Regions from separate parts of the Stenotrophomonas sp. FSL W7-1447 genome, predicted to be linked through region 2. Evidence: predicted binding sites of a transcription regulator. Region 2 holds the regulator's gene; the other holds the start of a gene.
What was found. Region 2 encodes FliA, which starts transcription of late flagellar genes. Its sites were predicted from a motif close to TAAAGTTTNNCNNNCNNNGGCCGATAA; they were not measured.
Positions count from the first base shown of each region.

Region 1: the regulator FliA is predicted to act here: its motif matches at 1,843-1,869, upstream of NSQ78_RS18885 (methyl-accepting chemotaxis protein).

Region 1 is NZ_CP150199.1:4,071,105-4,075,767, forward strand. It holds gene NSQ78_RS18885 (methyl-accepting chemotaxis protein) at 1-1,725, opposite strand, end outside; gene NSQ78_RS18890 (NAD(P)-dependent oxidoreductase) at 1,936-2,832, opposite strand; gene NSQ78_RS18895 (S41 family peptidase) at 2,931-3,842, opposite strand; gene NSQ78_RS18900 (MarR family transcriptional regulator) at 3,892-4,356, shown strand; gene NSQ78_RS18905 (DUF4434 domain-containing protein) at 4,361-4,663, opposite strand, start outside.
Region 2 is NZ_CP150199.1:2,267,000-2,271,662, forward strand. It holds gene NSQ78_RS10625 (chemotaxis protein CheA) at 1-549, opposite strand, end outside; gene NSQ78_RS10630 (protein phosphatase CheZ) at 552-1,157, opposite strand; gene cheY (chemotaxis response regulator CheY) at 1,157-1,549, opposite strand; gene NSQ78_RS10640 (RNA polymerase sigma factor FliA) at 1,607-2,350, opposite strand; gene NSQ78_RS10645 (P-loop NTPase) at 2,347-3,234, opposite strand; gene flhF (flagellar biosynthesis protein FlhF) at 3,221-4,663, opposite strand, start outside.

The sequences.
Region 1 (4,663 bases), 1.8 Mb from region 2:
CTGCACGGTGCTGTTGGCATCGTCGCGCATCACCGCAAATACCCCGTGGAAGTCCCCCTGCATGCGGGTGCTGAGGTCACCGGCGGCGATCGCGCGCAGCAGCGTGGACAGCGCAGCCAGGTTGTGGTCGCTCACCTGCATCATGGTGTTCAGGGTTTCGACCATGCGGCGGAAGTCATGGTCGAAGCGCAGCGCATCACCGCGCACCGCGAAATCACCGGCGGCCGCCGCAGCGGCCAGCTGCTGGATCTGCTCGTTGATCGCGGCCAGGTTGTGCTTGGTGGTTGCCATTGCGGCGGTGAACACCGCCTTCTCGCCCGGCAGCGCTTCCATGTCCACACTGAGGTCGCCCACGGCATAACGCTGCATGACCTCCACCAGGCGCTGGGTGACGGCGTTGCTGGAGGCCACCAGCTGGTTGCTGTCGGCCACCATGCGGCCATATTCGCCCGGGAACGCTGCCGCATCCATGCGGTAGCTGAGTTCACCGGCATCGTGGCGGCGCGCCATTTCGGCCTGCGCAGCCATCACCGACTGCAGCTGGCCGCGCATGCCCTGCATCGCGTCCAGCAGCCGCCCCACTTCGTCATTGCTGCGCGCCGGCAGCGCGCTGTCCAGCTTGCCGGCCGCGACGTCACCGGCCACGCGCACGGCTTCAGCCAGCGGACGGATCGCCAGGCGGCGCAGCAGCACATACACGCCGGCGCTGAGGCTCAGCGCGGCGACCACGCCGACCAGCAGGGTCAGCCACAGCAGCTGGCGCGCTTCTGCCACGATCACCGCGTGCGGCACCACCACGCCCAGCGCGAAGCGCTGCGGGGCGTCGCCCACGCGCAGCGGCACATACACGCGCACGTTGCCGGCCGCATCGGGGCTGAAGGCCTCGAACGGGCGGTCGGCGGCAATCTCGGCCAGCATGCTGCGGGTCAATGCATCACTGCGCGGCTTGCCGATCTCGGTGGCATTGGCCGAGGCCAGCACCACGCCCTTGGGCGAGAGCAGTTCGACACGACCGGCCCCCATCGGCTTCAGCGTGGCCAGGTGCTTCTGCAACGCTGCCAGCGAGAAGTCGACGGTGAACACACCCAGGAACCTGCCGTTCTCGATGATCGGCGTGCTCAGCGTGCTCATCAGCACCTGCTGCCCGGCGATGTCATAGGCATACGGCTCGCTGACTTTCGGCAGCTTGTCGCGGCTGGGCCCCATGTACCAGTCACCCGATCCGCTGGCGGTCTCGGTGTAATCGGTCATCACCGACTGCTGCGGCTTGCCCTCCTGCCAGGCCCAGTAGCTCATGTAGCGACCGGTGGCATCGTGCGCCTCGGTGTTGACGAACTCGGCATCCTTGCCGTCGAAGGCATCGGCCTCCCACATGGTGCTCTTGCCCAGCCATTCGGGATGGCTGCGCAGCTGCTCGCCGAGCACCGCCGCCAGGCTGGCGCGGTCGGGCACGTCACCACGGGCGCGCTGGGCCAGCACGCTTTCAACCATGGCATCGTTGCTGGCGAAGGCGGTGCCCAGATCGGCCGCCACCTGGCGCGCTTCGGCGGTCGCCTCGCTGGTCATGGTCTGCCGCGAGGCATTGATCAGGCTGGTGCTGGCCTGGCGATAGATCAGGAACGCGGTCAGGCCGAAGCACAGCAGTGCGATGGCGGCGGTGCCCAGCATCAGCTTGTGGGCGATGCTGCCCGGGCGGCGGGCAGCGGCGGAGCGGGAAGAAGGCATGGGAGGGTCCACAAGGCAGTTCAGGACGACCGGCACCCCGAGGGCACCGCGCAGGCGCGCGATCCGTCGCGCAGGCCACCGGCCGCCGGGGGGCCCCGGCGCTGGAAGCGCACCGGGTTAGCGGCCGCCCGCCAACGAGGTTGAGGCAACCCGCCTGGATATTCCTGAATCTGCTCAGGGTCGGTCAGCGGCCCGTCCCTGCCGAAGCCCTCATTCGGCCACGCGGTCCTTGAGCCACTGCGCGCGCGGCAGTACCTCGATGCTGCCGACGGCGTACTGCTGCAGCACCTCGTCCGGCCCGAAGCTCGGCTGCCAGCCCAGCACGCTGCGCAGGCGGGCACTGTCGTAGACGCGGTCGATGCTCAATGGCAATGGCCAGCCACGGCGCTCGAACTCGGCCAGCAGCTGCGGTGCGCGGCGGGCCAGCACGCTGCGCGGATGGGTGGCCAGCTCCAGGCAGTCCTCGCGGCGGAACGGCGTCGGCGCACAGGCGAGGTAGCGTGCGAACCCGGTGCCGTCGTGGTCAAGCAGCAGCGCGGCATGTGCGCTTGCCACATCGCGCGCGTCGATGCCGCGATGCAGGCGGAACATTGCCATGCGCTCGGGCGGCTCGGGGAAACAGCGGCCCATGCGCAGCACGCGAACGCTGAAGCCCGGCGCGGCAGCGGCTTCGGCCAGGGTCTCGGCCTGCAGCTTGGTGCGGTGGTAGATCGTGCGCGGCAGCGGTTCGGTGTCTTCGTCGATCCAACGGCAGCCGCCGGCCACCACCGCGTGGCCGTACAGGGCGGTGGTGCTGGTCAGCACGAAGCGCCGTGCACCGGCATCGCGCGCCGCCTGCAGCAGGTGTGCGGTGGCCTCCACATTGATCTGCTGGAACACCGTATCCGGCACCAGGCTGACATGCGGGGCATGCAGGGCCGCAGTATGGATGACCGCGTCCACGCCGCGAACCGCACGCGCGACGGCCTGGCGATCGGTGACGTCGGCAACGATGCGCGTGGTCGCGAACGGGCTGCGGTCCAGGCCCACCACCTCGTGGTTGGCCGCCAGCGCACCGAAGATCGCGCGCCCGATGCGCCCGGAACTGCCGGTCAACAGAATCTTCATTGAGTCCATTCACTCGAAGCGCCCGGGAACTACCGGGATGCTTCGATTCTAGGCACGCATCCGCGCGTCTGCGAGAGCATGGCCACGCAATGCTGCGTTCATCGTGACGACTTTGCCGGCGCCAGCAGTTGCCGTGCGATGAACAGCGGGTCGTCGCCACCAGCAATATCGGGCCTTACGCCGGTTCGTTCCCAGTTGCCGCCGGTGCGCAGGTTGATCGGTTGCCGGTCGGGAATGCTGATCTGATAGCCATCGGGCAGCAGCACAGGATCACCAAACATATGCGCGGCACCGCCGCTGCGCGTGCCGACGATGCGGGCACGGCCCAACGCCTGCAGTGAATAGGCAACGAACTCGGCCGCCGAGCCGGTGCGGCGGTCGATCAGCACCACCAGCGGTTTCAGGTACGCGGGCAGGCTCGCCGGAGGCAGCGGTACCGGCGTGCGCCGGCCGCGCCGGTCCAGCTGCTGCACCGCGTCGATCTTCGTGTCCAGCAACGTGCGTACCAGCAGGTCCGCGCTGCCGTCGTCGCCGCCCCCGTTCTGGCGCAGGTCCAGCACCAGCCCATCGGTGTCGGCCAGCAGTGTGAAGGCCGCCGCGAGCTTCGGCCGGGCCAGATCCAGCGGATAGAAGGTGCTCAGCCGCAGGTAGCCGACGTTGCCCTCCAACACCCGGACCTCGCGCACGCCGGCACCATCGACGCGGGCATCGGCGCGCCAGGCCATCAGCCAGTCGTCCTGGCCGGCCGCCGCGTCCACGCGTTCAACGTGGAAGTGGCCGTCGAAGCGGTCCAGGTCCTGGTTCAGGCGTGCACTGAAGGCCACAGGATCGGCACAGCTGCCCGCATAGCGCTGCTGCGCCGCCCAGGTGCGCAGGGCATCGGCGATACGGGCGCCCTCCGCCTCGTCCAGGTACTGCGCCTGCACGGCGCTGGCCGCCGCCTGCAGCACCGCGTCCTGCGCCGGGCAGGCCGCGCCCAGCAGCGCACCGAGCATCCAGGAGAACGCCATGCCCCACCCCGCATTGAAGATATGTAAGTGCTTATATATCATCCCGGTCATGGATCTCCAACACGCCACGCTGGGCACCCTGCTGCGCGCCCTGCTCGACCAGCTGGACCCTGCGGTGGAACAGGCCTACCGGAACCTGCAGCTGGACTACCGCCCCCGCTACACGCCGGTACTGCGCACGCTGATGGCACAGGGCCCCTGCCGGATCAAGGACCTGGCACTGGCCTGCGGGCTCAGCCATTCGGCGCTCAGCCAGACGGTGGCGGCGATGGTGCGCGACGGTTGGCTGCACGCCGCCAACGGCGAGGATGGGCGCGAACGCATCCTGCAGCTGAGCCTGCGCGCGCAGCGGGCGCTGCCTGCGCTGCAGGCGCAATGGCAGGCCACCGCGCGTGCGGCGCGCAGCCTCGATGCCGATCTGGGGCAGTCGCTGGAGCAGGTGCTGCGCGAAGCGCTTGCCGCGCTCGAACAGCGCCCCTTCACCCAGCGCCTGCAGGACGCGCGCCGGCGCTGAGGCGCTACTGCTCGGCGGCCATCTCGATTTCGCTGACGAAGGTCCAGCTGCCGTTGGTCACGCGCAGCTCCAGCGTGCGGCATAGCGCGGCCAGCGGCACTGCATTGCCGAGTACATACTCCTCTTCGGTCGAACCCATCACGCCGGCCTGGGTGAAGGGTGCCGACAGCGCGCCGATCGAAACGGCGGCAGTTCCCGGCTCGGCGCACATCACCTCCACCGATGTCGGCGTGACGATGCCCCAGGCCGGGCGCGTCATGGTGTGCAGGCCGATCCAGTCCACCCGCCGGCGCTGGCCGAGGTCGAG
Region 2 (4,663 bases):
CTCGAATTCGTCTTCGCTGATCAGGCCGTCGTCGGTCTTCTTGGCCGGTGCGACCGCGGTCGGGGCGTTGCCGCCGTGCAGCTGGTCAAGCAGGGCTTCGAATTCGTCGTCGGTGATCAGGTCACTGCTACCGGCTGCCGGAGCGGCGGCGACAGGCGCCGCCGCGGTGCCACCGTGCACATCGAACTGGGCGATCAGGTCCGGCGGTGCATAGCCCGGTTCGGTGCCGGACGACACGGCGTCCAGCATCGACTGCAGGTAGTCCAGCGATTGCTGCGCGGCGTCGAAGTGGTGCGCCTGCAATACGGCCTGGCCGGCGCGCGCGGCGCCCAGCGCTTCCTCAGCAGCGTGGCACAGCTCGACCATCGCGGTGACGCCAAGGAAGCCGGCGCCACCCTTGAGCGTGTGGTAGCCGCGGAACACCGCGTTCAGCTGTTCGCCGTCCTGCGGTGCCTGCTCCAGCGACACCAGCTGTTCGCCGAGGCGATCCAGGATCTCCTGTGCCTCGATGATGAAATCGGCAGTGATGTCGTCGGATACCGCGCTCATGCTTACAGCCCCAGATCCGACAACAGGTCGTCGGCGTCGTTCTGCGAGACCGCGTGGCGGTCCAGTCCCTTCAGTGCCGGCCCGGCCAGTTCCGGGTCGGTGCGATGCTGTTCCGGCGGCAGGCCGAGCGCGCCGAAGCCTTCGTGCACGCGGCGGACGATGCCGACCACGCGACGGATGATCTGCCCGGTCAGGTCCTGGTAGCTCTGGGTCAGGGCGATCTCGGTCAGGTTGTGGCGGATGCGCTCGAGCTGCGCGTCCTGGCCCGGCTGCAGGCCTTCGGCGCGCAGCTGCTCGGTCAGGCTGCGGCATTCCTCGGCCAGGTCCAGGGTGCGGTGCGTGGCCTGTTCGGTCATCGCCACCACATGGTCCAGGCGTGCGCAGGCATCGTCCAGTTCGCCGGCCTCGCTGGGCACGGTCGGCAGTTCGCCCAGGGCCTGCCCGAGCTCGCGGGCCAGCCGCGAGAGGCCGCTCATCATCGGCTGCGTGCGCAGCGCGACCAGCCCGTCGATGCGTTGACGCCACGCGGCTTCATCGCCGGACTCCAGCGCGTCCAGGGCTTCCTGCAGGCGCAGGGCGAGGGCGTTCCTGTCGACCGTGGTATCCATCAGGCGCTGGCCGCCAGGCGTTCGAAGATCTTGCCGAGCTTTTCTTCCAGCGTCTGCGCGGTGAACGGCTTGATGATGTAGCCGTTCACGCCGTTCTGGGCCGCTTCGATGATCTGCTCGCGCTTGGCTTCGGCGGTGACCATCAGCACCGGCAGGGTCTTCAGCTTGGCGTCGGCGCGGATCGCCTTGAGCAGTTCGATGCCGGTCATCACCGGCATGTTCCAGTCGGTGACCACGAAATCGAACGGCTGGCTCTGCAGCAGCGACAGCGCGGCATGCCCGTCCTCGGCTTCGGCGGTGTTGGTGAAGCCAAGATCGCCCAGCAGGTTCTTGACGATCCGACGCATGGTCGAGAAGTCGTCGACGATCAGGATGCGCATGTTCTTGTTCAAAGCAGAGTTCCTTTGTTGTTCATTCCGGGCGGCCGGGGGCAGCCGCCTCGGGCATGTTCACTCTTCCAGGCCGGCGTCCGCCGCCTCGAAAATCTTCAGCCGTCCACGCAGGCGCAGCACGGCCTGGCCGTGGATCTGGCAGACCCGCGATTCGCTCACGCCGAGCACCGCGCCGATCTCCTTCAGGTTCAGTTCCTGCTCGTAGTAGAGCGAGAGCACCAGCTGTTCGCGCTCGGGCAGGTGGCCGATGGCCTTGCCCAGCTCGCGACCGAACTCGCCACGCTCCAGCACCTGTTGCGGGGTCGGGCCGCCCTGGGCGACGGTGTCCAGCTCGCCCTGGTCTTCGATGCGCGATTCCAGGCTCAACACCTGGCCGCGCGCGGCGTCTTCCATCAGGCGCAGGTACTCGGGCAGCGGCATCTCCATCGCGGCGGCGACTTCGGTGGCGCTGGCGGCGCGACCGCTGCTCTGTTCCAGGCGGCGGATGGTGGCGGCCGCATCGCGTGCGCGCCGGTGCACCGAGCGCGGCACCCAGTCGCCACGGCGGATCTCGTCGATCATCGAGCCGCGGATGCGGATCGAGGCGTAGGTCTCGAACGAGGCGCCCTGGTCGGCGTCGTAACTGCGCGAGGCTTCGATCAGGCCCATCATGCCGGCCTGGATCAGGTCGTCCACCTCGACGCTGGCGGGCAGGCGCGCGGCCAGGTGGTGGGCGATGCGCCGCACCAGGTCCGAATGCTGGGCGATGACATCGTTGGCCGCCGAGCGCTGGACTTCCCTGTACTGGGCTGCGCCTTTCATGCTGCCACCCCACGCTGCTTGAGGATGCGTTCGAGGAAGAACTCGACGCCACCGCGCGGTTCGGTCGGCGCCTGCCAGCGCGCGGTACGGCGTGCGATCTCGGTGATCGCCAGCGCCGACGGGCTGGACGGATAGGCCTTCACCACCGGTTGCTGGCGCTGCACCGACAGGCGCAGCCAGTCATCCTGCGGCACGCAGCCCAGGTAGTTCAGCGAGACGTCGGCCAGGAACTTCTCGCAGACGCGGGTCAGCTTTTCGTACAGCACGCGGCCCTCGTTGGGGTCGCGGACCATGTTGGCCACCACCTGGACGCGGTCCACGCCCCGTTCGCGCGACAGCACCTTGATCAGCGCGTAGGCGTCGGTGATGGACGCCGGCTCGTCACAGACCACCACCACGGTGTCCTGCGCGGCCTGGCAGAAGGTCAGCACGCCGTCGGTGATGCCGGCGGCGGTGTCCACCACCATGATGTCCAGCTCGCGTTCCAGTTCGGAGAACACATTGACCAGGCCGACGTGCTCGGCGGGGGCCAGCTCGGCCATGTGCCGGCGGCCGGACGCGGCCGGCACCACCAGCACGCCGTTCGGGCCTTCGACGATGACGTCGTCCAGCGAGCAGCGGCCGGCGACCAGGTCGGCCAGCGTAAAGGTGGGGTTCAAGCCCAGGATCACGTCGATGTTGGCCAGGCCGAGGTCGGCGTCCAGCAGCAGCGTGCGCTTGCCCATGCCGGCCAGCGCCACGGCCAGGTTGGCCGACACGTTGGTCTTGCCCACGCCGCCCTTGCCGCCGGTCACGGCAAGGGTGCGCACAGGGCCGAGCGGCTCGCTGCGGGTGGCCGACAGCGGGAAGGTCTTGGTCAGCTTGGCGTACTCACGCGACGGCATGGTTCAACTCCGGGTTGCAGGGCATATCGGCCGCTCGGCGCAAATCTTCAAGGCGAAGTACAAGATTGGCTGCACTGGCCCGGTGCAGGTCCTCCGGAACGTCCTGCCCATCGGTCACCCAGGTGATCGGCAGGGCGTGGTCCACGGCCACCGACAGGGCGTTGCCGAAGCGGCCGGTCTCGTCCAGCTTGCTCAGCACCAGGCCCTGCAGGTTGGCGGCACCGAAGCGGCGGACCACCTCGTCCATGTCGCCGAAGCTGGTGTTGGCCGGCAGCACCAGCAGGGTGCGGACCTGGCGCGCGGCGCGCAGCCACTGCAGCTGGGCGGCCAGCGCGCGGTCGCGCGGGCCCAGGCCGGCGGTGTCGATCAGCACCAGCTTGTAGTCCTTCAGGCGTTCCAGCAGCTGGTCCAGGTCGGTGCCGCTGTTGGCCTCGTGCACGGCGATACCGAGCTGGCGGCCGTAGCCATACAGCTGCTCGCGGGCGCCGATGCGGGTGGTGTCGGTGGTGACCAGGGCCACGTCACGCGGCGCATGCTTCTCGGCGAAGCGCGAGGCCAGCTTGGCGATGGTGGTGGTCTTGCCGGCGCCGGTCGGGCCCACAAGGGCGATCACGCCGCCTTCTTCCAGCGGGTCGACCGGGGCGATCGGCAGCTTGCGCGAGATCAGCCCCAGCATCAGGCCGCGGCCGCGGTGGGCTTCGGTTTCCAGCGGAATCTGCATGGCCACGTCGCGGGCCAGGCCGGCGTCGAAGCCGTACTCGTCCATCAGGTCCAGCGCGGTGGCGCGCACCGGGCAGCCGCGCAGGCGCTCGTCGGTGAAGCGGTTCATCTCGCGCTCGATCACCTGGCGCATGCCGGCCACTTCCTGGCGCAGCTGGCGGATCTCGGCGTCGTCCTGGGCGACCACCGTCAGCACCGGGGCCGGGGCCAGGGTGGGCGCCGGCGCGGCTTCGACGATGGCATCGGCCAATGCCGGTTCGGTGGCGGCGCTGGCCGGCTGCGCGTCGGCGACGGCAGCGGTCGGCAGCGGCGGCGGCTGCACCGCCGGCGCCACGCTTTCGTGATGCGCCTCGTGCGGCGGATCGATCGGGAAGCGGGCGCGGTTGGCCGGCACAGCCGCGGCCGGTGCGACGATGGCTTCGGCGAACGGCGCGAAGATCTGCTCCGGCAGTGCCGGTTCGTTGACGGTGGCACGCGCCAGGGTGGCGGCAAAGCCGGTGCTGCCACGGGTCGGCACGATCTCGTCGGCGCTGTCCAGCGTGCGGCCGGTGGCACCGACGGCGGCGCGGGCAAGGGCGGCCACCGCCGAGGTGGTGGCGGCGACCGGTTCCGGCGCCGGGGTGGCGCTGCGGCGGCGGGTGACGGCGGCGATCACCGCGTCGGCGGCGGTGCGCGGCTTGGCTGCCGGCGGCGGTGCGACGTCACGGCG